2 linked regions of the Planctopirus limnophila DSM 3776 genome follow. The protein of the gene in region 1 interacts with the protein of each later gene in a pairwise test. Links are inferred from orthologs where the notes say so. Each region holds a gene or a part of one and is shown on either strand. Other genes may lie near its edges. The genes, in order: pepT and tpiA.

Evidence for each region.
Region 2: the proteins of pepT (region 1) and tpiA interact in binary tests that used the Escherichia coli proteins (3 or more experiments, as listed by UniProt). The link is inferred for Planctopirus limnophila DSM 3776 from one-to-one orthologs.

Annotation. Positions count from the first base shown.
Region 1 is NC_014148.1:4,876,324-4,891,819, reverse strand. Bases 7,602-10,480 are described here. They hold pepT (peptidase T), read left to right. Parts: upstream 7,602-8,346; coding sequence 8,347-9,615; downstream 9,616-10,480. Other genes in these bases: PLIM_RS19540 (UxaA family hydrolase), read left to right, coding at 9,727-10,480; PLIM_RS24620 (thioredoxin domain-containing protein), read right to left, coding at 7,602-7,979. In the rest of the region: PLIM_RS23295 (MotA/TolQ/ExbB proton channel family protein), read left to right, coding at 1-501; PLIM_RS19575 (ExbD/TolR family protein), read left to right, coding at 617-1,096; PLIM_RS19570 (ExbD/TolR family protein), read left to right, coding at 1,215-1,673; ald (alanine dehydrogenase), read right to left, coding at 2,015-3,115; PLIM_RS19560 (type III PLP-dependent enzyme), read right to left, coding at 3,341-4,519; PLIM_RS19555 (hypothetical protein), read right to left, coding at 4,951-5,277; more of PLIM_RS24620, read right to left, coding at 5,673-7,601; more of PLIM_RS19540, read left to right, coding at 10,481-11,253; PLIM_RS19535 (hypothetical protein), read right to left, coding at 11,438-12,442; PLIM_RS19530 (hypothetical protein), read right to left, coding at 12,439-13,452; PLIM_RS19525 (3-keto-disaccharide hydrolase), read right to left, coding at 13,638-14,411; PLIM_RS19520 (alpha/beta hydrolase), read left to right, coding at 14,831-15,496. UniProt on the Escherichia coli protein: Cleaves the N-terminal amino acid of tripeptides.
Region 2 is NC_014148.1:2,660,963-2,676,511, forward strand. Bases 427-3,358 are described here. They hold tpiA (triose-phosphate isomerase), read left to right. Parts: upstream 427-1,471; coding sequence 1,472-2,245; downstream 2,246-3,358. Other genes in these bases: pheA (prephenate dehydratase), read left to right, coding at 427-1,332; secG (preprotein translocase subunit SecG), read left to right, coding at 2,423-3,034; PLIM_RS10595 (YicC/YloC family endoribonuclease), read left to right, coding at 3,220-3,358. Outside these bases: more of pheA, read left to right, coding at 181-426; more of PLIM_RS10595, read left to right, coding at 3,359-4,107; gmk (guanylate kinase), read left to right, coding at 4,200-4,820; PLIM_RS10605 (DNA-directed RNA polymerase subunit omega), read left to right, coding at 4,805-5,065; PLIM_RS10610 (phosphopantothenoylcysteine decarboxylase), read left to right, coding at 5,351-5,902; PLIM_RS22805 (SirB1 family protein), read right to left, coding at 5,969-6,808; PLIM_RS10620 (ATP-binding protein), read right to left, coding at 7,014-7,445; PLIM_RS10625 (STAS domain-containing protein), read right to left, coding at 7,782-8,135; PLIM_RS10630 (hypothetical protein), read left to right, coding at 8,854-9,348; PLIM_RS10635 (bifunctional 4-hydroxy-2-oxoglutarate aldolase/2-dehydro-3-deoxy-phosphogluconate aldolase), read left to right, coding at 9,459-10,109; PLIM_RS10640 (hypothetical protein), read left to right, coding at 10,483-12,042; PLIM_RS10645 (phosphopantothenoylcysteine decarboxylase domain-containing protein), read left to right, coding at 12,117-12,746; PLIM_RS10655 (DNA translocase FtsK), read left to right, coding at 13,137-15,549. UniProt on the Escherichia coli protein: Involved in the gluconeogenesis. Catalyzes stereospecifically the conversion of dihydroxyacetone phosphate (DHAP) to D-glyceraldehyde-3-phosphate (G3P).

The sequences.
Region 1 (15,496 bases):
GCGAAAAGTGATGATTCATTCGTGGCCCGAGTCCTGGCAGCTGGTATGGCTCGCCTCGCCCGTGGCTATGAAGAAGTCGAAAACGCGATGCAGGAAGTGGGCGACGACGAAGCCTTGGGGATGGAACAGAAGATCGGTTATCTGGCATTGATTGGCTCGGTCGCACCGATGCTCGGTCTGCTGGGAACTGTCCAGGGGATGGTGCTCAGCTTCCAGGTGATTGCGACCAGTACACAGCAGCCCAAGCCTTACGAGCTGGCCGACGGTATCGCCACGGCTCTCTTCACGACACTGGAAGGTCTCATTGTGGCGATCCCCGCCATTGTCGCCTTCACTGTCTATAAGAATCGTTTTGCCCGGTTTATGTTCGAGGCCAGTGTCATCAGCGAAGGATTGATGAGCCGTTTCAGTGGTATGAAACCACAAGCGGCACCTGCTGCTCCAGCAGCCCCGGCGGCTCGTCCTGCTGCTGCGGCTCCTGCTGCCGCCCCACAGGGCTAGTCGGTTCAAGCCTGGAGCGATCCAAGAGTTTGGTCGCTCAGGAAAAAATGAGCCGTCACATTTCTGTTCTGAAAATTAAAGACATCCCTGATCGTATTCGCACAGGAATCGACTTGTGGCAAAGCGCCGTCTGAATCACACCAGCGTCATTGAACCGGATATGACGCCGATGATTGATATCGTGTTCCAGTTGCTCACCTTCTTCATGGTGGTGATCAACTTCGAGAACACGAAGGCTGATGAACGCGTCAAGCTCCCGAAAGACCTGCTGGCCAAACCGCCCGAAGTCAAGCCGGCAGAAGAGCTGGTGTTGAACGTCGGCTTTGATCGTGATCTCTCCGGACGAAAACTTTCCGAAGAGCCCATCGTGTTCTATGCCGGTGATAAATTCACGATCAATAACTTCGGTCCGCTCCTCGAACAGGAAAAACGACTGGCGGAAGCCAAAGGTGGAAAGGGGGCGATTGACGAAACGACAGTCATCCTCCGGGCCGACAGTGAGGTACCGACAGGCAAAGTGCAGGAGCTGATTCGCAAGTGTCAGGAAATTGGCTACACCAAGTTTTCGCTCAAGGCCATTTCGGAAGAGAAGTGACGACAGTTTTTTATTTAAATCAGCAGATCTATCGAGAGACGTCCTGGTTCAGTGAGTGAGATCGAGTTTCATGGGCAGCAAACGCAGACCAGATACGGGCGGTAAAGTGGATGTGCCCATGGCACCCATGATTGATATCGTCTTTCAACTGCTCATTTTCTTCATGCTCCAACTGAAGATCATGGCTCCTGAAGGAAACTTCGATATCAACATGCCGCTGGGCCAGTCGTCACAACAGAGCAGCGATGCTCCTCTGGTGCCGGATATCAAGATCAAGCTGATTTCCGATGCCAATGGAAACCTCGCTCAGCTCAAATTTGGCGAGCGTAATCTCGGTGTGGGAGATGGAGCTTTCGAAGCCTTAGGGGCCGAAGTGCTCAAGATCATTGGCACTCCCGGCAACCCAGCCACCAAAGATATCGAAGTCGAGATCGATGCCGACTACGAACTTCACTACGAGTATGTCATCAAGGCGGTTTCACACTGCACAGGCAAGATCGATCCGCAGACCAAACAGCTTGTTCGCTATGTCGAGAAAATCAAGTTTGCCCCGCCGCGACTTCCTAAAAACAGCTGATCTATCACAGCAGGCAATTCAAGCGGCCCGGATGGTTATAAGAATCATCCGGGCCACTTCACGTTTATGATCCGAGGCTTAAGCCCAATACAGTTCGTCTGTGTGGCTGGGGTCAAACGTCTTCGTTTGCCCCCAGATCATTTGATACTGGTTGTTCGAAGTCATTTTGATGGGGAGTTATGAGGAAGTTTACCGATGCATCTGTGCTGGTGAACTCGATTGACCAGGGGGCGGATGAGGACATCCGACCCCTGCCACCCTTTCTTCCCTCTCCCACGCAGACGCGGGAGAGGGTTCCAGACTAAGGACATTGCCCCAGAATTTGGGTGTGAATAAGCCTGTTACAGTTCGGTCAGGGGCAGGTGGAACGTCTTGGCGACGGCGGCATTCGTCACCTGACCCGCATGAATATTCACGGCCCGATTCAACCCTGCATGGCCTTTGCACGCCGGCAACACGCCCTCTTTCGCAATCTTGAGGATGTAAGGGAGTGTCACGTTACACAGTGCATAGGTACTGGTACGGCCCACTGCGCCGGGCATGTTCGTGACACAGTAGTGCACAATGCCATCGACGACATATGTCGGGTCGGAATGTGTCGTTGGCCGAGTCGTTTCCACGCATCCGCCCTGATCGACAGCCACGTCGATAATCACTGCTCCATGCTTCATGTACTTCAGGTCTTCGCGAGAGACCAGATTGGGTGCTCGGGCACCTTCCACCAGCACAGCTCCAATCACCAGATCGGCGAGCTTGAGCTGCTGCCGGATATTATGTCGGTCACTGAAGAGCGTATTCACATTGGGAGGCATGATGTCTTCAAGATAGCGCAGCCGATCCACGTTGATGTCGAGAATCACCACGTCGGCCTGAAAGCCTGCAGCAATTCGAGCCGCATTCTTCCCGACCACACCACCACCCAGAATGGCAATATGAGCTGGTGCCACACCCGGCACTCCCGCCAGTAAAATCCCGCGGCCCAGTTGTGGCCGTTCGAGATACTTGGCTCCCTCCTGAATACTCATACGGCCAGCGATTTCACTCATGGGAGTCAACAGCGGTAAATCGCCCTGCGGCCCACGCAAAGTTTCATAGGCTATCGCCGTCACTCCACTCTCGATCACATTTCGAGTGAGCGTCTCACTGGCGGCAAAGTGAAAGTAAGTGAAGATCGCCTGGCCAGATCGCATCAGAGGGAACTCAGCCGCCTGTGGCTCTTTGACTTTGACGATCAGATCCGCCTGATCCCAGACTTCTTTCGCACTTGCCACAATCTGGGCGCCAGCCTCGGCATACTCTTCGTCTGAAATCCCACTGCCGACTCCCGCTCCCGCTTCAACCAGCACGGTGTGTCCAACACGCTTCAATTCCTCGACACCTACGGGGAGCATGGCCACGCGATACTCATCAACCTTCACTTCTTTCGGAACACCCACCCGCATGATCGCCCTTCCGCTCTAGCTCAATTCTGAAATGAACGCCTTGTCATTCCACTATATCGGTCATTGCCATTGTGGGCGATGTCAACAGATGCCGAGAGGGCGAGATTCATAGGATCTCGACCTCGACCTCGACCTCAATGACCAACAAAAAACCGTTCATGGCGTATCCACCACGAACGGTTCAAAAATCAGCCATCGTCAATCAACGACATGAGTGACCTGGAATTACTCCACGCCGATGGCCTTCACAAGATCGAGACCATTGAATGTCGAGCCACTGGCGTTGGTGTATGAGCCCATCGAAGGGACGAGAATCAGCTCGCCGATTTCCAGGTTCGGCAATTCCTGATCACGGCTGACCACATCTGTGGAATCGCATGTCGGGCCAGCGACCACACAGGGGAAGCAGGGACGATCCAGATGATTTTCGGCCATCAGGTTGAAATCGGTGTGATCGTAAACCTTGCCCGAGAATGAACCATAAAGACCATCGTCGATGATGTATTGTGTCGCTCCGTTAGGACGGACAGACTTCCCGATCACACTGGTGATCAAAGTCTGCGTATCCGCAGAGATCACACGGCCCGGCTCAGCAATCACCCGCACAGGCAGGTCGCCAAAGTGGATTTCGAGTGACTGGCGGACGATATCGCAATACGTTTCGAGGCTGATGATCGCTTCACGATAGGGAGCGGGCATCCCGCCACCAATATCGAGAATCTCGAGATCGATCCCTTCGCAGGCAGCGTCATCAAAGATCTGCCGCACTTTGGCCAGTGCACGGTCGTAGTCGCCTGGCTCCAGAGTTTGTGAACCCACATGGAACGAAATGCCACGAACATTCATGCCCAGCTCGCGTGCCTGACGGAGCAGATCAACCGCTTCGGAAGGAGCACAACCAAACTTGGCCGAGAGGTTGATCATGCTGGAAGCTGACGACATGGCGACTCGCAACAGCAGGCCGACATCAGGCGTCAGGCGATGAACTTTCTTGAGTTCTGTCGCATTGTCATAAACGAACAGACGCACGCCGGCTTCGTAGCAGGTCATGAGATTATCGACCGTCTTGCAGGGATGGGTGTGCAGCATCTGCTCGGGAGTAAAACCTGCCTGAAGAGCAGCTTTCAGTTCACCGACAGAGCAGATATCCACAGAGCCACCCAGCCTGCGCAGCGTGCGGAGAATGGTCAGGTCAGGATTACTCTTGGCAGCGTAGAACAGCTCCACACCAGGAAGACCTGCCTGAAGAATTTCATAGTTCCGAGCGACAACCGAGCGAGAGACACACATGAGAGGTGTGCCATACTCGGCGGCGAGTTCCTTCGCCTGCTCGAAAGAAACGACAGGTTCAGCAACGCGGTAGCCAACAGCGGATGCAGTACGGTCATCAAGAATTGCAGCCATGACAACGCTCCAGCAGGTAAACGGCAATCTTTTGCCGGTGGGGGATGCGAACGGGAAAAAACGGGGCGAGAAACTTCATTTCACTCCATGCGGCTGAAGACATTCGTTTGGTCTCTGCTCTGCGACCTGAGTGGCTGAGAAATCTCAGTCACTGAGAGTCGCACGACTGTCTGGAGTTCAAACCTGCCAGATCACTGAAGTTCGGGCATTGTGCTGAATTGCTTATTAGCAATTGAGTCACTGAGATTCGAAAACCAGGCAGAGGTGACAGAATCAGAAGGTGTTTGGAAGATCGCCTGTTGTTCAGCCAGTAACTGGCTGCCAGAGAAGCGTCAAACAGTAAACCTTCTGTTCAACCTAAAGAACGCCGTCCGCGAGATAGCTCACTGCAGCGACCGTTTGTTTACCCCCGCCGGCTGCGGGCAGCGGTATCATCGCTTGAGGAGGGGTGTTCGACTCAAAAGGCACAATGAACCATCCAGCCGAAGTGCATGAGTGCAGGCGGAAAGCCGAGTGCGTTTGCTGATACCTGTGGCCAGCGTCATCACCTGATCAACCAAGGCCAGCGAGCGAATGGCCGAATCATGGCGAATCGCTGAGGCCCGGCGGCGGTAGACAACACTGAGACGCCCGGAAAACATGCGGGCATTCATCGCCGAGAGCCAGCGACGCAGACCACCAATACCCAAACCCGACTCCGCAAAGCTCAGCGGAGCTGGCAAAACTGCCGGGGTGTGGATTGTCATGGTCTGTGGCATACTCGGTTTGACCCTAAGTTGAGTGTTTCGACTGCGGGATAATACGAACACAAACCGCCTTGGCCAAGATAAACCCGGACAAAATTCACCAAGTTCGGGAAAATTCGTCCGGCAGAATCGGCCAGAAGCCCTCTCCAAGGAGTCAATCTCGCCGATCCAAGCACCTGGCCTAGATGAAAACGTTGTTTTTCCCGAGAAAGATCAATCGCTCTGACCAGGAATTAGGTGTCCCGTAACATTCGCCGAATTCTCATCACGAGATTTCGACCGCCAGACGAGGGGAAAACAAGTCGATTTTCAAAAAAATACAGTGGCCAGTACACGCCTGGCCACTGCGAAATCGATTTATCTTCTGGAATTCGTCCCAACTTGGACTGCAAATGGCCGGAAAGGGACTATTTCCGTTCTGTCAGAGGCACAAGTTCTTCCCTTCGCGGCAAAACCTGTCGCTTGAAGGCGGTCGAATTGCTCGAAACCCACGGTCTCGGCCCGAGAGCTTCACGAGCAGGCTCTCTGGCAGGTTCAACGGCGGCCACTGATTTTTCAGACACCGACGAAGCTGTCTGCCGCTGGTTGTCGTCCACTCGGAGTGAAACCGGCAGACGCTGCGACTGAGAGTCAACCTCTCCCATCAGATAGGTCATGAACGTCTGGCTGGCACGATTCAGAACCACAATCCGACTGTTATCTCCCGCACCACCGCGTGGACGCACAATGCAGATGATTTCCGCATCGGGCGATTGATTCATCAATGCGGCCTCAGCAGCGGCATTCGTGCCACTGTTATTACTACCCGCAGCACCTGAAACTGCGCGATTGTTACCACCCCCAGCCATCAGGATGTCACCCATGGCTTCAGACGAACTTCCTGCATCAGCCGTGCGGGCGGCACTGGCGACAGCCGTATTCGCCCGGCCTCGACCTTCTCGTCGAACGAGAGCACCCAGCCGATGCTTTTCGAGCATGGTGCAGATGGGTTCCAAACCGGCATAAAGACCACGGCGTTCTTTCGTATCGGCAGCAATGCACACACCAGCCAATTGACCATCGGCTCGGAACAGCCCGCCACCGGAGCGACCCTGAATCGGCACTCCTGTGCATTCAATGTTTTCCGGCCCGTTGTAACGGTTGATGGCTGTCACCTTGTGACTTTCGCGTGAAGGATTGGCGCCTCCACCGCAGCCAATACTGAACATCTCTTCGCCCGGCCCGAGTCTCACATCCACAGGGGATAGCCGGGCCAAAGAAACGGCCTTTTCGGTGGGAATCATGATCAGACCCACATCCGCATCGAGATTGAAATCCATCACTTCGCCAAGGTAGGTCCGAGGACTCCCTTGAGCCTGGAAGACATCCACTTCGACAACAGGCTTGGATTTCAGATCACGGAAAATATGCCCGCAGGTGATGATCGTCGTGCGGCCAGCCTGGCTATCGACAATGGTTCCCGATCCATAGTTCGACATTCCACCCTGGCTGTCGCGAACTCGAATACGCACACTGGCCAAAGTGGGATCAACATGAGCCACTGTCATTTCGGCATCGTCTTCTGCATTGTTCCCGCGAAAGAGTTCGTTGGCGGGAGCTGCCGGTGGCTTAGGTTCTGCAGGAATAGAAGGATTGGCCGATCGGGTCAGGCCCATGCCTTCGCTAATCGAATTGAGAATTCCAGTGCGGGGAGCGGCGGGGGCATTGCGAGGGTTGGAGACAATTTCTGCTTCCAGACGCGATGATTCACCCAACACCGTGGTGGGTACGCCGTCGGCATCGAATGGTGAACTATTGGTCTTGGGCAGTGGTTTTGAACCTGGAACTGCCAGTCGCTCCTGCTGACCACGTGCGAGTTGTGAACCCTGCACGGCCTGCTCAGCCATCCGTCGCAATTGAGCTTCGTTGGTCATGCCGACAATGCGATTCACTTCTTTGCCGTCGATCACGAGGATAAATGTGGGCATGGAATCAACGCGAAACTGACGGGCGAGATTGGGTTCCTGATCCACATCCACTTTGCGAATCGCATAACCTTGTCTTTGCAGTTTCGAGACAATCGGGCTCATCTGCTGACAGGGCCCGCACCAGGAAGCGGTAAAGTCGAGTACGACAGAGTTGGCCGGTGTCCCTGCAGCTTTCAGCGTCTGATTCGAACCCCCCAGACCAGCCGGCCATGTCGTGGGACAGACAATGGCAACCACGGCGGCCACTAGCAAGGTCATCGTGAGAGCCATGGCACTCGCGAGACCTGCTGTGCGGGAAAGTTTGCCGTGAACGAAAAATCGAGAACTGCGGATTGTCGCTGGAAGCTCAGGCTCAAAAGCAGAAGCAACCGGTACTTCCGGAGTTGTCGCCTCGGCTGTTGCATCCGCTTCAGCAATGATCGAGCGATGGGACAGGGCAATCTGCAAGGCATGGGCCTGTGTCTTCGCAGGCTTAGAAACTTGATCGTGAGATCGAGAATGCAGAGATGACTTATTGGAAGATTCAACGCCCGATTCAGAGACTACGGCTGAGCGGGAAACTCTCGATGCTTCCTGAGTCAGCTTTGTCTCAGGGAGGGAGTTCACCTCCGCAGGCCGACGGGAGCTATCGGCAACAGGCACCGGTTGATCAGCCGATGGGATTTCTCCGTACCAGCCGGGAACCTGTCCTGCAAACGACTCGGTCGTGGGCGAAACATGGCGTGCAATGGTCGAATCTCGATCCATGCAAGGCCTCCTTGCCTTGTTCGACTTGTAAATCTTTCCAGAACGATTGGTAAAACTTACTAGCGTTTTTACCAATCGCATCTGGCCCGAAGTGATCGTCATCCATGACTCGCAACTTCGGCGAAGCATGCGGAAGTTATCCTCCGCAACAATTTAGCTCAAGACAAACTTCTGCAGACACCTTTTCCGAGGAGCATGTACTGAACATTCAACTCGTGGAAGCGACGGCAGAATCTGCCGAAGAACCATAACAGCAGCTCGCGTGCCAGTTGCTTCGATTGCCTTGTTCATTCGCTTTTTCTGAGAAACACAGTCACGCTAAGCCGTATCGTTTCTGCATAGTGAGCTTCGTTTGCAAAGGTTGTCCATGACTCCCGCTACTTGCCATTTTCGAGATGAACTCCTGGAACGATTCTTGCGCTATGTGCGCATCGAAACGACGGCGGACGAAACCAGCCAGACTGTTCCCAGCACCATGAGCCAGCTCGATCTCTCCCGACTGCTGTTCGCGGAATGTGAGGCCATGGGGTTGGCCGATTGTTCGATGAGTCCTCACGGGGTCGTCATGGCCACAGTCCCAGCGACCATTCCGGACGGAGCCGGGGGGAAGAAACTTCCCGCGATTGCCTGGATTGCTCATGTCGATACTTCACCTGAGTACAGTGGGAAAAACGTTCAGCCCATTGTGCATCGCCATTACGATGGCCGGGACATTCATCTGCCAGCCGACCCTCGGCAGATCCATCGCCCTTCCGAACAGCCCGAACTGGCTGCTGCCGTGGGACACACCATCATCACGACCGATGGCTCGACACTGTTGGGTGGCGATGATAAAGGGGGCGTGGCTGTCATCATGCAGGCTGCGCGAGAACTGATGCGCAGTGATCTTCCCCATGGGCCGATCCGGCTCTGCTTTACCTGCGATGAAGAAATAGGCCGCGGCACCGATCATCTCGATCTGGCGGCTCTCGACTGCATTTGCGGCTACACACTCGATGGTGGTGGGCAAGGTGTCGTCGATAACGAAACATTCTCGGCTGATCAGGCCGTGATCACTGTCAAAGGGGTCAACACCCACCCTTCTGTCGGCAAAGGAGTCATGGTCAATGCCATTCGTATTCTGAGTGAACTCATCGCGCGCCTGCCTAAACTCGCGGTTTCACCAGAAACAACCGACGGCCGCGACGGGTTTATTCATCCTTACCATCTCGAAGGGGGAGTGGCCCAAGCTTCCGCCCGGCTCATTCTGCGAGACTTCGAAACCAGCGGATTAGCAGCACAGGCCCGGATCCTGCAATCGATCGCAGAGTCGTTGAAGGTCGAATATCCGCGTGCCACGATCGAAATCGCGATCCATCCGCAGTATCGCAACATGCGCGACGGATTGGCCAAAGAACCCCGAGCTGTGCCGAAGGCTCTGGCTGCCATGAAAGCCGCCGGGATCGAACCGATATTGAGTATCATTCGTGGCGGAACGGATGGTTCTCTCCTTACGGCTAAAGGTTTGCCTTGCCCGAATCTCTCGACTGGCCAGCATAACCCGCATTCGCCACTCGAATGGGCCAGCCTCGATGAAATGGAAGTGGCTGTCAAAGTACTGATTCAGCTCGCTATCGAGTGGGGTAAGCTCGAATAAGCCGTTCGTCATCGCGTCACTGCAAAAAGTCAAGTCGCCTGGAAAAGTGAGCCTGCTGTGTTCTCAGAGCCACCTCGATTGCTGCAGTTATCGCCAGTGGATCATGTTGCGGTGGCAACACAGAATCTGCCAGCGGGTTCTGTGACGCACGAAGGCCAGGAACTTCTCATCAGGCAACCAGTGCGTGCCGGGCACAAGGTGGCCTTGCTTCCGATCGCAGCAGGAACACCCATTCTCAAGTACGGCCAGCCATTCGCCATCGCTTCACGAGATATTCTGGCAGGCGAACATGTGCATACTCACAATGTACGAGTGATGGGGCCGGAGGATTGCCAGCAATTGGCGAAGCCGAATTCAGCCAGTTCATCTCATGATCGATCAACAAGCCCGACAACCCATGTTGAAAATGAGATGACGTTTGCCGGGATTCGGCGGCCTGATGGCCGGGTGGCCACGCGAAACTATGTGGCAGTTATCGGCACAGTCAATTGTTCTTCCACTGTGGTGCGAAAAATTGTGCGTGCCATTTCACAAGATCTTCTGAACCAGTACGAAAACGTCGATGGAGTCATCCCGCTGGTGCATAGTGGTGGCTGTGCCATGGAGTTTGGCGGGACAGATCATCGGCAGCTGGCACGCATTCTGGGTGGATATGCCAGGCATCCCAACATTGGAGCCTATCTTCTGGTCGGGCTGGGCTGTGAAACAGGACAGGGATCTTTTCTGATCGAACAGGAAGGACTTGTGCAACTGCGGCGTTCCGGTGAAGTTCAGCAGTCGGCACCACCATTGCTGGTCAATATCCAGGAAGCGGGTGGAGTCCGCCGAACGATTGAACGCGCGCTGGCGGCTTTAAAAGAACTTCTTCCCGAAGCAAACAAGTGCCAGAGAGAATCGATCCCCGCCAGCGAACTGGTGATGGGTTTGAAGTGCGGTGGCAGTGATGGCTTCAGCGGCCTGACGGCGAATCCAGCACTTGGTGTCGCCAGCGATCTGCTGATTTCTCAGGGTGGGACAGCACTCCTTGCGGAGACGCCGGAAATATTTGGTGGCGAGCATCTTCTGGCATCGCGATCGATCGATTCAGAAGTCTCTCAGAAGTTACTTGATAAAGTCGCCTGGTGGCGTGCCTACGCCGCTAAGTTCGGCACCACGCTCGATGGCAACCCGTCGTTTGGGAACAAAGAGGGTGGCCTGACGACGATTGTCGAGAAATCGCTCGGAGCGATTACCAAAGGTGGTGCTTCGCCACTGGTCGATGTCCTCGATTATGCCGAGCGGGTTCGTCATCGCGGGTTGAACTTTATGGATTCACCCGGCTACGACCCTGCCAGTGTGACCGGCCTGATTGCCAGTGGTGCCCATGTCGTTTGCTTCACCACAGGCCGGGGAAGTTGCTTTGGCTCCAAGCCCGCTCCTACTCTCAAAATTTCCACCAACACCTCGTTATTCGAGCGACTTTCGGAAGAGATGGATTTTGATGCAGGTCGCGTCCTTTCCGGAGCTTCGATCTCACAGACAGGCCAAAATCTGCTACGGAAGGTTCTCAAAGTCGCCAGTGGTGAAAAGACCTGCAGCGAGCAGCAAGGCTTCGGAGACGATGAATTCTTCCCCTGGACTCCCGGGCCGGTACTGTAACGACCTCATACCATCACAACTTAGCGTGATCGCGAGCCAAGGGTGGCCACGCCATCCGCATGTGGCTTTTGAACCCTCGCCCGCGTCTGCGTGGGAGATGGCAGGGTGAGGGTCTTCTGCATTTCTCTTTGTTGAGTGATGCAAAAATTTTGCTTCTACGTAACTTGCACCGGTGAGCGGATTACTACAACAGCCAGTCGAACTGCAGCCAGTCTTTGAACAGGAATTCGAGCCGCATGGTCAAGAGTGTAATTCGGCCCATGACGGTATAGGCGAATGATGCACCGAAGGTGATCATCAGCACAAAGACTCCCATTCTCGACAGCCTGCCAAACGCCCCGCGATGCTCAATTGAAAAGATGAAGTAGCTGAGACTGCTGATCACGCAGGCAATAATCGACGTATTTCGCAGCGAGAGCAGCCAGTCGATTTTGAGTGGTGCACCGGCTTCAGCACTGTTCGGGACCATCACGACCAGTGGCAGGATGGTGCTTCGAATCTGCTCGACAAAATCTGATTCGATAATCAAGACCAGCCTCAGCCCTGCCATCGTTCCCACAATGAGAGCTAACGGCCACCTTGCCAGCCAGCTGAATGAAGGGATCAGTCGGGCCAGCAGCATGGCTCCGAGAAGTAATGGAAACAGTGCGGAGAGATCAGGAGCGGTATACCCGAAAATCCGCCACGAGCCTGGAGGAATCTGCAAACCAGGGAGCACTGTCGCCTGAGCCAGATCCGGAAGCAACTTCGCGAAGACCAGCGGCACCAGACTTGACCAGAAGGCGACCACAAACCAGTAGCCGGCAGAGACACCCACCATCAGCGACTCGGCCAGTTTGTAAAACATGTTGTCGCGAAAGAGCGATGAAAAGACAGCCAGCGTAATTGCTGCCGCCAGCCAGACTCCTAACGTTCGTTGCCACGAGATAAAACCTTTGGCCTTCTCTTCGTCCGTGGCATTAGGTTTCAACTCGATATAATCCGGAATCAGAGTGTTGTTTTTGGCCTTAATCGTTTGGGCTTGAACGTAGACTGTTCCGTAAAGACCTTGCTTATAAACGCCCCAGCCCACCAGAAAACAAAGGCCAATAACCATCAACGAGATTTGAAACTTCCACCAGAAATCCCGCGGAGGACTGCCCGCGACTCCTAGATCTGTGGAAGATGCCATATCGGCTGACTGATTCATGCCGGCCCTCCTTGAGCAGGAGTGACATCGGCTCGATGAGAATTTGCACCCACACCATAAACATTGAGCGGGAAGCAGCGCGAGAGGACGTACAGAATATTGCCAGTCACAATCAGGCAAATCATCAACAGATGGGCCCACAGTTGTGGCCCCATACGCTGTAAACCTTCGTTGAGTTTGGGCTCTGCAAACCTGGGATACTTTTCAGAAAGAGCGGCTTCGTATTCAGCGGCTCCTTTAATCGCAGCGAGAATCCCCAGCACGCGATCCGGAATGTAAGGGTACAACTGCGGGCCTTGCACTCCAGTGCAACCAACCGCCATCGGTGTGCGTGTGGTCGTGGTGGCATATTGCACCCATTCCTTGGCCCCCGGATAACCTGCCGAAACATTCAGCAGCAGATCAAAGTCCTTTAGCTTATGGATCCCTTCCATCATCGGAATGTTTTCCAGACTGGTTCCTCGGGCATCCGTGGGAAAAAGGGCGCGAAGATTGTCTGCCACCTTCTTGATGGCGACCACCTCGCCGGCCTGATAGCCCAGAAACATCCAGTCTTTGCCATATTCGAGATTCTTCTCGGCGAACTCATCATTCAGGACTTCATTGGTGTTCTCATTGATCAGCGGGGATGCGGCTGGCCAAAGCGTCATCAGATAAATCTTGTGCCCCCGGCTGGCGAGATGACGGAGGAACGAAACCGCCATCGGATTCAGTTCGGCTGCAGAGGCCGGGTCGTAATCCATCGAAACCAGCACGCGTGAGCCCGGCTTCAACTCTTCAATATGATTGAACACCGCTTTGACGTTCGCAGTCGGCTTTTCCGGGAATGTTGCCTTAGTGAGGACAGGAATACCCACGGCCAGCAGCATCAACAGAAAAATCCAGCGGCGATCAATATTCGCTGCCCCCAGCTTGGCGAGCAGATGACCCCAATGCAGGGGCTGTCGAGACGACGACGATTGATCATCGTCTGCCTTCGAAGTTGTTGGCCCTGAGGGTGTGGAGGACATACCGTTCTCTTTGTCGGACATCTCGCCCGGAGGCTTGAAAGCGCTCCCTCACGGGCGAGTCATATCATGTTCAGTACGCTAATCGGTTGCTCGCGTGGCCGCTACTGCCATCCGTGCAAAATCAGCCACACACCAGTCAGTTCTGATCTGTAACGGTCTGTACTCTGTTGGCTGGTCGTAAGTCGTTAAGGCCGCTCGGCTGCAATCTCGGGAATCTCACGAATCCAGATGTTGCGGAACCGGACAGGATTGCCATGAAACTGTAATTGGAAAGGAGCCTCCGGTGGATGGGCCTTGTACTTGGGGGGAGAATCCCAGGCGGTCATGCCGAGAATTTCCGTGTGGTTCTGAATCAAGACACCATTGTGAAGAACGGTCACATACCCGGGTTTAAGCAGAGCCCCTTCAGCACTGAATCGGGGCGCATTGAAAATGATGTCGTAACTTTGCCACTCGCCGGGTTTGCGGGAGGCATTGACCAGAGGTGGCTTGGTCTTATAGAGCGAACCGGCCTGACCATCGAAGTAAGTCGGATTTTCGAACGAGTCGAGAATCTGAATCTCGTACTGACCCATCAGATAGACACCGCTGTTGCCTCGCCCCTGGCCTTTGCCTTCGACCTTTTCGGGAGTGGCCCATTCAATGTGGAGCTGGCAGTCACCAAAACTCTCTTTCGATGAAATCCCCCCACCCTTAGCAATGGCATAGCCATTTTCAATGACCCACTTCTCGCCACCCTGAAACTGATCAAGACTTTTGCCATCAAACAACACCAGGGCATCGCAGGGGGGATCGCCGGGATTTGTGCCAGGTGTCACGACAACAGGCTCAGCCCAGCGAATCCCGCTCACCCATTCGCCAGAACTCACGATTCCCGCACCGGCGACCAGCACGGCACAACTGATCATGGCAACTCTGACAAAACGGGGTCGATTCGTGCCCCAGCAAGACAACTTCATGATGACCATCCCTCTCAGAAAACCAACAATGACTCTGATCACGGCAGCATCTCACTATGGCCCATTTGAGGCCTGACCTCAAGAATTGAGTGTGAAAAGTCTTCTGGACGAATCTGCGAGATCTATTGAGCGAGGTTCGTTGTGGCAGGTATCTGAACCAGACAGGGGATCAGTCGCGAAAGCAGGGGCTTGCTCGTCGTGTGGAGGAGATGTCAAAATCGAGGCCATCGCGGGCAATCCCTGATACGTTTTCTATGACCTGACAGCGTTCGATGTGATGTATGCAATGTGCCATGCTTGCGGCTCTGGGCAGGCATGCCTTCGCAGGTCACAACGTGCTGTTGTTTACTGGATAACTTACGAGGTTGATCAGATCGCTACTTCCCGTGGAAATTCACATTTCATTGCAGGACAAACAGATGCCAACAGGGCTCGGACGGAATTGCGATTCGGTTGATCTGCTGCACCCCCTCCATGCGTTGACGACTCTTTGCCTGGTGCTGACAGGCGTGATTGTCTCCAGCGGTGTTGCTGCGGCACAGACTGGGCCAGAGACACCCGCAGCCCGAAATGTGGCCTATGTCGAAAATGGCCATCAGAGGCAACGACTGCACGTCTACCTGCCAGCGACCGGAAAGAACTGGCCACTCGTGATCTGGATTCATGGTGGCGGCTGGGAAAGTGGAAATCATGACTATTCACCAGCGCGTTTTCTCGTGAATGAAGGGTTTGCAGTAGCGAGTATTGGCTACCGGCTTTCGACGGATGCTCCCTTTCCGGCACAGATTCAGGACTGCAAGGCTGCCATTCGCTGGTTGAAAAAGCAGGCCCCCAGGTTCGGCTACAATCCCGAGCGTGTCGGTGTCTGGGGTCAATCCGCCGGCGGTCACCTCGCCAGTCTGGTAGGAACCACCGGGGCCGATTCGATCTTTGATGTGGGTGCAAATCTTGAAAGTAAAAGTAACGTGCAAGTAGTGATTGATTTCTGCGGGCCGACCGATCTTTCGCTCTATGGTCAATCGAAGGCCGATGACACTCTGGGAAGGCTGATCGGCGGACCGATTCAGAACAATGCTGCCAAAGTG
Region 2 (15,549 bases), 2.2 Mb from region 1 along the record:
GTTGGTAAGTTCGTCTCGGAATCTCTGCCAACTTGACAAAGCAGGAAACAGACCTGTAAAAGAGCGTAACGTCCTGAATTTTCACGAGTTATGTGACACTTAACTGATACGCGACCTGTCAGAGTGTTAAGTGTTAATGTGGATTCAGGTTAGGCACTCTCATTCGGGAATACTCGGGAAATGGCCACAAAGCCTCAGCCGACCAAGAAAACATCGAAAGCCTCCACCAGCGGATCGGCAAAAACTGCTGGCAATCCCGTCAAGGCGACAGCGAGTCTTGAAACGGAAATCGAGAAGCTCGACGGTGAAATTGTGAAACTTCTCAACCAGAGAGCCTCTGCCACTTTAAAGCTCCTCGAAGCAGCCCCCGACAAAAAGGCTGTGCTCTTTGATCCTAAGGCTGATGATCTCCTCGCATTGAAGCTTGAAGAAAAGTCTTCCGGCCCTCTGCCTGCCCATGCTTTACGAGGCGTTCTGCGACAAGTTCTCAGCTCGATTCGCAACCAGGTTCGCACCCAGCGAGTGGCCTATCTGGGCCCGGCGTTCAGCTTTACTCACATGGCGGCTATTGAGCGTTTTGGTGAGGCCGCCGATCTGATCCCCGTGAATACGATTGCCGCAGTGTTTGAAGAGGTTAATCGAGGCCATGCCGACTTCGGACTGGTGCCCATCGAGAATAGTACAGATGGCAGGATCATCGACACTCTCGATATGTTCACTCGCCTGCCACTGCGTATCTGCGGGGAAGTTCAACTCGCCATTCATCACAATCTGCTGGGGCGATCTGCCCGTGGAGAAATCACAGAGATCTACAGTAAACCGCAAGCCCTTTCGCAATGCCGCGAATGGCTGAGTCGTAATATGCCTCAAGCCCGGCTGATTGAAGTCACCAGCACTTCGACAGCCGCTCAACTGGGACGTGATAAACCAGGTGCCGCCGCAGTTGCCAGTCGCCAGGCAGCCACGGAGTACGGATTGGAAATTCTGGCAGCGAATATTGAAGACAACTCGCAGAACATCACGCGGTTTGCTGTGCTTGGCGACCGTACTATGGCCCCCACAGGACAGGATCGAACCTCGATCCTGCTGCAGACAGCCGACAAGCCAGGGGCTCTAGCCAATGCTCTGGAAATCTTCAAACGGCTCAAAATCAACCTGACCTGGATTGAATCCTTTCCATTGCGTGGGCCCGAGAGCGGTTACATCTTCTTCATCGATGCCGAGGGGCACATGAAGGACACTCGTGTCAAGAAAGCACTTGATGAACTGACAACTCATGCGGTTCGCCTCGAAGTGCTGGGCTCTTACCCCTGCAGCGAACCGATTGACTGAAATATCTGAACGAACAGAGCCATTTTGAATCTGAAAAAATGCTGATCTCAGTTTGAGCAGCGGACTTTGATCTTCAGGCAAACGAACACGTTTAAGCTATCGATTTCATCTGCATCTATCGTTGTGTGAGGAAACACCTATGCGTCGCCTGTTTGTGGCTGGCAACTGGAAAATGAATACCAACCTTGCCAGTGGCAAAGAACTTGCCAAAGGTGTGGCTGCCGAAGCTCAGCGTCTGGGTGATGCGATCGACATTGCCGTTTGCCCACCGTTTGTCTATTTGAGCAACGTTAAAGCCGAGCTGGCAGGTTCGAAAGTGCAGCTTGGTGCCCAAAATACATGGTTTGCAGCTCCCGGTGCCTTTACGGGAGAAACCGCTGTTGAAATGCTCAAAGATATTGGCTGCTCCTGGGTGATTCTCGGCCACAGTGAAAGGCGTCAGCTGCTCGGCGAGAAGGACGAACTGATCAACAAAAAGATCGCAGCTGCGACTTCCGAAGATTTAGGCGTCATTTTCTGTGTGGGCGAACTGCTCGAAGATCGTCAGGCAGGGCGGACTGAAACCGTTCTGGAAACCCAGCTTTCAGGCGGACTGGCAAATCTGGATGCAGCCGTTCTTGGTCAGATCGTTATTGCGTATGAACCTGTCTGGGCCATTGGCACTGGAGTGACAGCCACTCCGGAACAGGCTGAGGGCGCCCACGCCTTCATTCGCGGCTGGTTAACGAAGCAGTACGGTGCCAAAGTGGCTGACAGCGTGCGAATTCTTTACGGCGGTAGTGTCAAGGCTGACAATGCCGAGGCCTTGATGTCTTTGCCGAACGTCGATGGGGCTCTGGTCGGAGGAGCCAGTCTGACAACTGCTCAGTTTGCTCCCATCCTGCAGGCTGCGGCCCTAGTGGCCTCGCGCTGATCAGTCTTTGATGATCGATTCCATTTTGAGGTAGATGTCTGTCTGAAGTCGATAACAGTGGATTTGCCGTCTCCGAGGCTTTCCCTGTCAATCTTGAGTTGAAACTATTATCCTCTTCGCTGATTTCCCTTGGGGATCACTTCTCAAAGGACACCTGGAGGTTCTGAAGGCAAAGTTATGGATTATCTCATTTACTTCATGATGACGTTGCTGGGCTTTGTGAGCCTGCTGCTGATGGCAATTATCCTGCTGCAACGTGGCCGGGGCGGTGGTCTGGCCGGAGCCTTTGGTGGTGCCGGCGGACAAAGTGCTCTGGGTGTGAAAGCCGGAGATCTGTTCACACGCATTACCATCGGGATGGCTGCCGTCTGGTTTGCACTGGCAGCCATTTGTGTCCTGCTCATGTCGCGTCCACTCTATAAAGACGGTTCTCGAGTTGAGAGAAAGCCCAGCGATTCTGCGATTACGAATCCCCTCGTAAAGCCTGCTGATCCCGAGGAGCCTCAGAGTACGACACCAGTCAGGACTCCAGCAGAAGGCACAACTCCAGCTGGAAATGCACCAGCGGCTGACGTCAAGCCGACGGAAGAGAAATCAACGGTCACGCCTCCTGCCTCTACGCCAGAAGTCCCCGTGAAGGAGACCTCAACTGGCGATCAAACATCTGCAGCAAAGACAGATGAAACCAAGCCTGTCGAGGCAAGTAAAGAAGCTGCCCCAGCAGTGACCACTCCTGCAGAGCCCGCCACCGGGACGGAGACTCCCAAGGCCGAAGAACCTAAGCCATAGCCACTGGTACAAGACTTGATTTACTCGGTGAACCAGTTTTTGCTTGAAACTGTCGCTCAGGGATGAATCATTGCGACTGCGGGCAGGATTGCGAGGTCTCAAACCGCTCCCTCAAAATCAGGATGATGTAAGAGTAGTTTTTCTGGCAATTGTAGACGGTAGACAGCAGCTATTGTCGGGAGTTGATGGCGTTGCTTCTGAGTATGACAGGAATCGGAATTGGCAGTGCCGAATCCGGAGAAGAGCGGTTGATGGTCGAGATTCGATCTGTCAATAACCGTTACTTCAAGCTCTCTCTACGCTCTCCCGATTGTTTCGCTGTCTTTGAACCCGAGATCGAGAAGACACTGCGCGACAGAATCAGCCGGGGAACTGTCAACGTTTCCATTCGTCTGGAAAGCCGAGGCCTGCCATCTGCCATCCGGATTCAGCAGGATGTTCTCAAGGGATACTGGTCGCAACTTCAACCTCTGGCAAAAGAGCTGAAGACCAAGCCTCCCAGACTGTCGGAGTTACTCACACTTCCTGGTGTCTTGAGTGATGAATCTCAGTCATCCACAGCAGCCGAAGAGCACCTGGCATTGCTCAAACAGGCGCTGTCGTCAGCTCTGGATGAGTTTGAGGCTTTTCGCTGCCGGGAAGGGGCGGCCATGCAGGCCGACCTCTGCAAACAGCAATCGCTGATCGTTGAAAAATCGCAACTGGTTCGCGAGACAGCACCTCAGGTTCTTCAGGAATACCGCGAGAAACTGCTGGAACGCATCAACCAGGTGCTCGCGAATTCTGCGACGCAGGTCACTCCCGCAGAAGTGGTTCGTGAAATGAGTCTGTTCGCCGACAAGTGCGATATCAATGAAGAACTCGCCCGCCTCGCAAGTCACTTCGAACAGTTTGAAAAATACTTGTGTGATCAGATTTCCCAAGGTCGAAAAATCGAATTTCTGCTTCAGGAAATGTTCCGCGAAATCAATACCGTTGGCTCGAAAGCCAATCATGCGGCGATTGCACATTGCGTGGTGGAAATGAAGGCGGCACTTGAGCGGATGCGAGAAGTCATTCAGAACGTCGAATAGGCAACCGGCTGTGTGAGATGAGTGAATTGCCCTGAGTTGTTGGAACTGAGTGATAGACTTTCCGCCCTTGAAGCCCACGGGATGCAGAGACAATGACAGTTGCATCAGAGCGTCCAGAGAGCACGGATTCTCTGCCTTTCCGGGTGGTCGTTCTTTCCGGGCCCAGCGGCAGCGGCAAGACAACAATTGTCCACCATCTGCTTGAGCAATCGCCAATTCCGCTCACCAAAGCGATCTCTGCGACAACGCGCCCGCCCCGAAAAGGTGAAATCGACGGCGAAGACTATTATTTTCTATCACATGAAGAATTTATGGCTCGGCTCCACCAGCAGGAGTTTGTCGAAACGGCAGAAGTCTATGGTGCTGGTTACTGGTACGGGACTTTAGTATCGGAAATTGAACGGGCACGAGCACTGAACTCCTGGTCATTTCTGGAAATTGATGTGGAAGGTGCTCTGCGAGTCGTGCAGCTTTACCCAGATGCGATTACAATTTTTCTAAAAACACCTTCACCAGAAATTATTGAGCAGCGACTCCGGGGAAGAGGCACCGACTCGGAAGAGACGATTCAAAAGCGCTTGAAGCAAGCTCATCTCGAACTTGCCCAGGCAGACCAATATCGCTACCAGATCATCAATGATCATCTGGATGCAGCAGTCCAACGCATTATCGCACTATTGCAAAATGAGGCCGGCACATGCTCGAAGAACTGAAAGAAGAAGCGATTGTCCGTAAAGTGGGAGGTCGCTTTAAACTCTCCACCCTGATTCAAAAGCGAATGGTGGCTCTCAATCGCGGAGCCAGGCCACTGGTCGACATCCAGACCAAGAATCCTATGGAAGTCGTTGTGCAGGAGATCTTGCAGGATAAGATCTTCCTGGATGCTTCCGGAAATCTCCAGACCGCACCCAGCGTTCCCCGAGAAATGGATGCGGGACCTTCTCTGGATGATCTGTAATCGATTTGTCCGACAATAATTTTCATCTCACCCCGGTTTGCCATCAGTGCAAAACGGGGTGTTTTTCTCGACTGAAATGCACAAGTCTGTGAGGTGCATCGAACTGACTTCGCCGCCTTTGATACATCCATGTGATGTCAAAAATCGCGAAGGAACCGATAGGCCATACTGGAACAAAGGTTCATCAAGTCAGCGTGCCATATCAGGTTAGAACTTAAACAGAGCAGGCGTCTTGCAGACTTGCCGGACGTTTTGTCGAAAACCCGCCCGATTGGAGGATTTTCTATGGCTGGATTCGAAGTCCTTCTGGGGGTGACAGGAGGCATTGCTGCCTACAAGTCGGCTGAACTTTGCAGCAAGCTGGTTCAACGCGGTGCTCAGGTCTCTGTAGTCCTCACTGAATCTGCCGAAAAGTTCATTGGCCCGACGACATTTGAAGCACTCACAGGGCGCCCCGTCATTCGCGAAATGTTCTCTCCACAGGAGCATTTTCGTGGTGAGCACATCGGCCTGGCTCAGCGTGCGAATGTCTATGTGATCGCCCCCGCCACAGCCAACTCTCTGGCGCAACTTGCTCATGGGTTTGCCCCCGATCTGGTCAGCACTCTTGCTTTGACAATTACCTGCCCCTTGTTTGTGGCCCCCGCCATGAACTGCGAGATGTGGGCCAAGCCTTCGGTCACTCGCAATGTACAACAACTCCGCGAGGATGGCGTACACGTTATTGAACCCGGGGAAGGCTGGCTAAGCTGCGGTCAAATTGGACGCGGCCGGATGGCTGAACCTGCAGAAATTCTTGCCAAACTACAAGCTCATTTCCCTGTCCTGGCCACATAAAATCTCAAAGGATCATGCTGATCAAGAGATCTGCCCGCTTGATCTTGTCCAGCGTTTGCCGAAGATTCAGTTGCGTTCGGAAAGACAGCGGACGGCTTCCTGCCAATGGCGGGTCAGCACTGATCGCTCGCTCCCGTCACAAGAGCGCAGGCAATCCTCCAGCAGTTGCACTGCCAACCCATAATGCCCGGCCTTGAATGCAATGAGGCCCAGATCGCGATGCTGATCAAATCTCCCCGGTAGAAGAGCTGTCAATCGCCTCTGAACCTGGTGGGCCAGTTCCCAATGCCCCTGCTTGACGTGGAGAACTTTCAGATTATTGAGCATGCGCGTCATGATTTCTCGCGGACGTGCAGGATCCATCATCGGCCGCACTTCGTCCTCTGGAAGTTGACTTAAATCGGTCAGCCATTCGAGGCATTCTTCCCAATCTAAAATCAGTCCTCCACGAAAGGCATCGACAAAAAGTGGGCCTTCCTCGCTCTCCAGCCTCAAGAGAAACTGGAGCGGTGCAGAGACACCTTGAAGTGGAATACCGATCGACCGGGCCACCTCCCACCAGACCAGTGACAGGCTGATGGGCAATCCTGTCCCTGTACTGACCACACGGTTGAGATAGCTGGCTTCTGCTTGATCATAGGCTGAACTACTACCATGCAGACCATGTGTTCCCGAAAGACATTGCGCGAGCGCCTGCAATTGATTTCGAGGATCATGTTTCCCGGAAAGCATCGACTGTACTTCAAGAGCACGCTTGGAGATCCACTCCAGCGTGGGTCGAAAGCTCAAACCTGGTTGAGCCTCTCGCGCCACTTCCAGGGCAGCAACTGTCAGATTGGCATTCCGATCCCGCTGAATCAGCTTGGTGAATTCAACATCATCGGGAAATACAAGCTTAAGGGTCATCGGAAAACATCCGTCCACAGAAGCACATATTCATGATTCGGACAAATACCGCTAACTGTTGGAATTCAGACTCTTCACGAAACAACTTGAACAGCTAGGGAGAGTCACCCTCTTACGTATCGTATCGCAATGTCTCCCTCACGCCCAAGTGAAAAAGGCTTCTATTCACCCACATGAACTCAGAGAGGCGACAAACCACACTGTCTTAACTGGCAGTCTCTTCCGGGGTGACTCTCAATTTTTCAAGAATTACCTTATTCCCCGAGTCATTGTATTCGACCTTCGACATAAAAGCTCTCATCAGCATGATGCCGCGACCACAGGGACGATCCAGATTTTCCTCGGCAGTCGGATCGGGAACATCGTTCCAGTCGAATCCCGGGCCTTCATCTTCGATCTCGATACTGGCAATCACATCGCTGACCGTGCAGGCAATTCGCACCCTTTTATCAGGATCCATGCGATTACCATGCTTGATGGCGTTGACCAGACCTTCTTCGAGGGCCAGCCGCATGCCAAACACATCTCTAGGAGAAAACTCCGCTGCTTCCATCGCAGCAATAATTTTCTCCTGAATGGCCTGACCTTCTGCGGTATCACTCGGAATCTGAATCTCGAACTGTTCATAGATCGGCATGGCATCACTGCTGTCGAAGAGAATCAGGCAATTACCAGACAAGCTTGAGCTTAAACAACTCGGCATTGATCGTCTGGATCAAAATCCAGAATGTCGACCTGGCAGACAACCACTCATAGCGCAACATCCATTGAATTCGAAAATGTGAAGCAGTTAGCGTTATGCACCAACGTCATGAGAACATTTTCGACGAGTTGCTGAGTGAACGTTGTTACCACAATCGCTTTTGAAGAAAGATCGTTCGAAGAGCACGGCCAATATTGTACTCAGTTTCCACTGCTCTCGATCAATGTCCCGTCCTTCAAGTTTACGATTGCTAACCCGCAAATCGACAGGTTACATCCCGTCGAGAGCTTGTTCCTGAGTCGACTTGATATCGAAAATCTTATCCAGGCGAGTGATCTGGAAGACTTCAAGAATTTCTGGGCGAATGGCGCAGAGCCGCAGCTTACCCCGTGCAGCTTTCACTTTTTTGTCCATCGTGATCAGTTTGCCCAGTGCAGCACTGGAAAGGTACTCGACAGTGGAAAAATCGAGCACGATCTTTTTGCGACCGTCTTCATCGACCAGTCCAAACATCTGATTCCCGATCAACTGAATGTTGGTCTCATCGAGAATCTTCTTATCGACAAACTTGGCCACGGTGACATCACCAACTTCTTCGATGTCCAGACGTCTTGTACTCGACATGGGTTTTCCTGATTTCGAATGAGACCGAGCCAGAACTGGCCAGAATGATCCTGGCAAACAATTCCAATATAGCTCGAATCCACTTCAAAAGATTCTGCTCTATCGGAATAAAACAATTGCCTCAATGGGGATCATTGTTTCATAGACTCAGCAAGTCAAGCGTTTTCCCGGACTTGGGTTACGACCGCTCCCCTCGGCCTGCTGCAATTGATCCCGTTTTCTGACTTTAACTTAGCGAACAAAGAGTCCGAGAATCCGCTCCAGCCAGCGTGATCCCTCATACCCGGCCTCAAAGGTGTCACCAGCAGATTGCAACGTGATTGGGCATATCCTGACTGACCATTCCGGTTGACGGAGACAACTGCGATTCAGATGACAACCGATGTTCAGCCTTTGAGGACATCGATCCTGCCACCTCAATAACAACCATTTTTGTCAATTTCCCAATTCATCTGACGACCATCTCGCAATATTTGTTGCCTGATTTTTGCAAATTTCTGCCTCAGTCTGTCAAAATCCCCTGAGGCAGCCAGCAGACCCGATTGACGCCGAAGCCTTCTGAATACACCTCTGACGGGTTGCCACAACATCCCCCAGTGCCGATACTTCAATCAGTACGATGTTTTTCAAGATGACCTTGGCCACATGGCAAGACATCGAACAGCTTGTATCTTCGGCTGAGAGTCTACGGATCAAATTCTGGCGAATGGACGAGAGCATGAGTGAGAATTTTGAAGAACGCCTTTCTCAAGCCATCCAAAGGGGAAATCGTCAGCGGGAAGAGGCGGGCTCACAACGAGCACGAGCAGCTCGAACGGACGAAGATTACCGCCAGCAGCACGGCGCCTTGCGTATCGAACTCTCCGATCAGATCGAATCGGCAATTCGCAAAATGGTCAAGCACTTCCCGGGATTTAACTTCCGGACGGTGATTTCGCCGGATGGCTGGGGCGCACATGCCAGCCGTGATGATGTCTCCGGCACCACTCGTCGTGATGTCACGCAGTTGTATTCCTACCTCGAAATTCTCGTGCGGCCCTACAACAGCTCTGCACGCATCATCGATCTGGTGGTGCGAGGCACCATTCGCAACAAAGAAATTCTTCGCAAGAACGAGTTCAATCTCCTCGATGAAGTGAACACCGAGCAACTGAAGAACGTCATCGATCAGTGGGTCGTGCAATACGCAGAACGCTATGCCGCCCAGGGATAGACCCGAACGTGACGCGGATCATCCCATCGGGGAGTTGAGCATCACTCGTTAAAGTTTAAATCGCTAAGTTCCAGTCCCACCGTTGTGAAATGAATGCAAGGATCGATTTCATGAGTCGCCATTCCAGCGTGACGAGAGTTCTCGAATCCGGGTTAATTGCGATTTTGCGATCAGATTCACCCGATAAGCTCATTTCGCTGTGCCATGGACTGCACCGTGGTGGAATTCAAATCATTGAAATCACCATGACCGTTCCCGGAGCGCTCGATGTCATTCGCCAGCTTCATCAGGAGTTGGGCTCACAGGTGCTCGTGGGAGCTGGCACCATTCTCGACCCGGAAACAGCACGACTGGCAATCCTCGCCGGTGCAGAGTTTCTGGTGACCCCCGCACTGAATGTCGAAACCATCCAGTTGGCCAATCGATATGACAAGTTGATTCTCCCCGGGATTTTAACCCCCACAGAATTGGTCACAGCACTGGAAGCCGGAGCGTCCATGGTCAAGCTTTTCCCGGCTGATGCCGTCGGGCCAACCTTTCTCTCAGCACTCACCAGACCATTTCCGCAGGCGATGATTGTGCCGACAGGTGGGGTCACTCTCGACTCTCTCCAGGCATTTGTGAATGCAGGTGCTGCTGCCGTAGGCCTGGCCACCAGCCTGATCGATCAGAAACTTGCACAGAGTGGCGATGCCACGGAAGCCGAGCGGAGGGCTCGCGCTTTTGTGGCAAAATATGCTGAAGTCCGCCGTAAATCCTGAGTGTGAAATTGATCATCGCCACCCGTAGACACTCAGCAAATACGGCTCATTACGATACGCTAAGTCGTTCTGCAGAAATCAGATTCGACCAAACTTCGGTCTGACCGTACACAGTTTGCCAACACCCGATGGATCGTGAGCTAGACTGCATTCGTGGTGCTGGAGAGGCTTCTCCTGGTTCTCGATCGACAATCAGGATTGCATGAAGTCGGCACCGCGAGTGAGTCGATACAGACGAAACGAATGTAGCGGAATTAGCGGTTGTATGGCGTGAAATGCCAGTTGAACCCAATTGATGCTGCTGATCTTTCGAGGTTCGACAAGCTGATATTTGGTAATCCTGAGTTGAGCGAGGCCAAAAATGGGCAGCTTTGTGCGAACGTGTCTGAGTCTCTGCCTGGTGGCAGGTCTGGCCACGTTTGCCTCCGCCGCGAATCCGATCGTAACGGCCAAGAACCGTTTTCGAATCCCGTTTAAGGTCGATCCTGCGGCTCTTCAGAGGATGAATGCGCAGGAACTGAGGCTGTATGTTTCATCAGATCGGGGGGCGACCTGGAGTCTGGCCCAATCGATTAATCCGGAAATTGGCAAGTTCGAGTATCAGTCTCCCGGAGACGGCGAATTCTGGTTCTCTGTCAAAACTCTGGATGGTGATAACCAGCTTCAGCCCAATGGCCGCGTGTTTGAGCCCGGCTTGATGGTCATCGTCGATACGCGTGAACCTCGTGTCGATCTCGCACTACAGGAAGTCCAGCAGGGCAAGGTACAGCTTTCGTGGCATCTCCACGACCAGAACCTTGATCCTTCCACACTCAAGCTGGAATACTCTCAACCGGGTGTTGCCGGTTGGCAAACAGTGAGTGTCTCTCCACGCTCTGCCGGTCAAACAACCTGGTCAGTCCCGCAGGGAGGAATTGTTGCCGTTCGTGGCTCAGTTCTCGATCAAGCCGGTAATCTTGGCCGAGGAACGATTCAATCGACAGTTCGAGGCGGCGACGGTGCTGGAAAAGCAGCCATGCCTGACACTCGACAACCGATTGCCAGCATGAATCGCGATATCTCCACGGAGACCGCCAATAACTCGATGACGGGAGCATTATCGACAGGTCCAATGATCCAGCCATCCACTGGCATGGTGGGTCGGCCAGTCTCCAGTGATGTGCAATCTCGTCCAGAAATCGTGAAGAATCCCTACACGACTGGGGCCGAAAACTTTGATGAACCTCCGGTTCAACCGACAGTCACACCGCAGCCAACTAATGCCAAAGTGGCTGGGATGGGTGCTGGAGACCCACTCTTCAAAGGCCGCATTGTTGCCACTCGCAAGTTTCAGCTGGCTTACAAGATCGACGACCTTGGGCCCTCGGGGATGAGTGCTGTTGAACTCTTTATCACACAGAACAATGGCCAGCAGTGGTACCGCTATGGTGAAGATGCCGACTTGAAGAGCCCGTTCGATGTTCAGGTTCCACAAGATGGCATCTATGGCTTTGAGATTCGAGTTCACAGTGGGGCGGGTTTATCGGCCGAGCCTCCACGAAATGGTGAAGCCCCTTCGATTCAAGTCAAAGTCGATCAGACAGCCCCCACATTAGAGCTGCTGGCTGTTGAACAAGGGCAGGGGATGCAACAAAACCTTGTGACAATCCGCTGGCGAGTCCAGGATGCCAACCTTTCGGAAACACCCATTTCGCTCTATGGTGCCGCATCACCGGCTGGCCCGTGGAATTTGATCAGCGACTGGCGACCAGATACAGGGAGCTTTCGCTGGGAACTTCCTCCCAATGGGCCGTCACAGGTCTTTGTCCGAGTGGTCGCCCGCGATGCGGCAGGGAACTTTGCCAAGGCCGAATCGACTCAACCCGTAGTGATTGACCTTAAGCGTCCGTCGGCACGCATCGTGGATGTGGCTCCCGGCATGCCCCGAGATTAATCGCGTGGTTGTTGAATTCCGGTGTTTGAACGAAGATGCTTCATCGAAGCCTTCTCCTGCACAGTGGAATTCTTATGCGAATCTTGATTACGGCCGGCCCCACGCGCGAATACCTCGACGACGTTCGTTACCTTTCCAATGCCAGCAGCGGCCGCATGGGTTACGCACTGGCTGAGGCGGCCATTGCCTGCGGCCATCAGGTGATTCTTGTTACCGGCCCAGTGGGCCTTACTCCTCCCAGAAACTGCCAGGTTCATCATGTGGAAACCACTGATGAACTTCTGGGTGCATGTCGTGAAGCGTTTCCAGCATGCGATGGTGTCATTGCGACGGCTGCAGTGTGCGATTATCGGCCGCGCGAGCGATTCTCCGGGAAACTGGCCAAGACAGGCGTTTCTTTAGAACTGGAACTTGTCGAAACAGCAGACGTGCTTGCCGAACTTGGTCAGACCAAGGCTCATCGCTGGATTATGGGATTTGCTCTCGAATCTGCCGAGTTTGCCCACCAGAACGCCCTGCGCAAACTCAAAGAGAAAAACTGCGACATCATCGTCCTCAATGGGCCAACAGCCATCGGCTCCAATACCAATGACGTCGAACTCATTGCCCCATCAGGCAACGCGATCGCACAATACTCAGGCAGCAAAACAGATATTGCCGCGCGATTGATCGAATGGATTGAGGCCCATCTGAGTCGCCAGTAAATCATCGCTACTCTTCCAGCGATGAAGCCGCTCGTTGATCGCCCACCAGATACGTTTGCGCTTCCCTCATCCCAGCCTTCTCCCGTCAGAACGGGAGAAGGAGTAAAAAAACCTCGCCGAGTTCTTTGCGAGGAGCGTCATGATTGCAGCAGTTCATGGCACGGGTCGATAACACCGGCTCATTGGGAATAACCGTTAAAGTACACACGAGATTCTGCCCGAGTCTGTGGCCTTCTGGCAGCATTTCTGACGGCAGGTGGTAATTTTGCATCGTAGGACTCCGTTTGAGTGTCTCTGCCAGATCGTTGAAAGACATCCGGCCCGAACCTCGAATCGAATGACGAGCCTGACGAATTGCAGTTTTCAATCACCTGTTTTGCTGGAATCGCCGTGGACTTCGCTCGCCTGCGAAATGACACGATTGCTTTGGGATTGCTGGCGCTCGCCGTGTTTCTCGGCCTGAGCCTTGTCAGCTATGACCCTGCCGATGCCGCCTCTCACCTTGTGCATCCTGCTCGCGCCGTCACCCAGAATCTTTGCGGTACCTGGGGCGCAACCATCGCTTTTCAATTACTGAGCAACCTCGGCTACGGAGCATGGATTCTGCTGCTCATGCTCGTGGTGATCGATCTTCGGCTATTCACGAACAGCAGTGCTGTCGATGCCCAGACGCATATCCCTGGTTATCTGCTGGGGCTGTGTGCTGTTTGCACCATGATTCAACTGGCAATCCCCTGGAGCGGGCCCAGTCTTGCCAGTGGTGCAGGGGGCTATCTCGGAACCATTTTTGCCGACCTGCTTTCACAACACTTCACATGGATGGGTACGTTTTCGCTGCTCATTTCCATGATGGTGGCCAGCCTGTTGCTGACAGACGAATTCCGCCTCATCGGGGTGTTGGGATCCATTGCGCTTTCCGTGTTTACGATTCCAGCCAGCCTCTTCTTCCGTAGAACGAAAGTGAAGGGGGCCAAGCCAGCCAGCAGCAACTTCGCATGGTTGAATCTTCGTCTCTTTAAGGCAAAGACAACTTCCGCCAAACCAACTGCTCACACTTTAGCAACCTCGATGCAGACAACATCTGCAGTGAGTGCCGGCCCGCAGGACGTTCTCGCACGCTTGCGAGATGCGGCTAACCCCGCAGCAGACCTTAATACTTTTCCAAACGTCCATCAGGTGAGTGCACTGGCCAGCGAATCACCATCCGCCACGATCTCTGAAATCTTCCAAAAGGTTGCCGATTCAGATGATCCGATTGGATTAGCTGCCTTTGACGACCCGACGGCTGCTTCGTCGTCGCCAGCTAATTCCGTTGAATCCGCACGTGTGATCAAGGTGAACCCGCCAGTCACGTTAACACCATCAACAACGACTTCACAGAGTCCGTTGACGACGACACCACCGACCTACAGTGTCAATCGCACCCAGCCTCAGGCCATCACAGCTTCTCAAGTCAGCTATGCCTTGCCCGAACATGCACTGCTGGAAGAGAGTGAAGCCTTCCCCTATGAACAACTCGCTCAGAAAGCCCAGATTTCGGCTGCAACTCTCGAAAAAACCTTCAAAGAGTTTGGCCTGAATGTCAAAGTCGTCGAGATCGACACAGGGCCGGTGATTACTCAGTTCGAACTGGAACTCGAGGCGGGGTTGCGTTTGTCAAAAGTGACAGCCCTTGCAGATGACCTTGCCATTGCGCTGCGTGTCCCATCGGTACGCGTCGTGGCACCCATCCCTGGCAAAAACACTGTCGGTGTCGAAGTCCCTAACGACATTCGCGTTATGGTACGCCTTAAAGAGTTGATTCAGTCTTCCCCGAAAGACTTTGAAGATAAACGGATTCCGCTCTATCTCGGCAAAGATGTCGGCGGTAAACCTCTTGTCGTTGATATGTGCAAGATGCCTCACCTGCTGATTGCGGGGCGAACAGGGACTGGAAAAAGCGTTTGTCTGAACACCTTGATTCTTTCAATCCTGATGACCCGACGGCCTGACCAGGTTCGCATGCTGATGATCGACCCCAAAATGGTCGAACTCAGCCCCTACAACCGTATTCCGCACCTCATGCATCCCGTCATCACCGACATGAAAAAAGCGGAGGCCGTGTTAGGCTGGGCCGTCGAAAAGATGGAAGAGCGCTACGACCTCCTGGCACGCGTTGGGGTACGACATCTCGACAATTACAACAAGCTCGGAAAAGCGAATGTTCTGGATCGTCTCGAAATCGATCCCGATTCCGAAGAAGCGCAGTCGATCCCTGAATCTATGCCTTACATCGTGATTATCGCCGATGAAATGGCCGACATGATGATGACCTCCGGTAAGGATGTCGAAGGGCACATTATTCGACTGGCACAAAAGTCGAGAGCTGTTGGTATTCATCTGGTTCTTGCCACGCAGAAGCCGACTGTCGATGTGATCACCGGTCTGATCAAATCCAACCTGCCGGCACGCATTTCGTTCCAGGTCGCCAGTCGCATGGATAGCCGAGTGGTGCTCGATGAAAATGGTGCCGACAAGCTGTTGGGCAACGGGGATATGCTCTATATGGCTCCGGGCACCAGCACACTTTCCCGTGCTCAAGGCACCTATGTGAGCGATGAAGAAGTCAACGGAGTCATCGAGTTCTTTGAAGACATGCCCACACAGTACGATCCTGAACTTCAGAAACTGAAAGTGGCCGCTAAAGAAGGAAAAGCGTCAGCGGGCGGCCCCAGTGCCGGTGAACGTGACGATCTCTATGATCAGGCTGTGGAAGTCATCATTCGCGAAGGCCGTGGTAGTGTCTCACTGCTTCAAAGAGCGT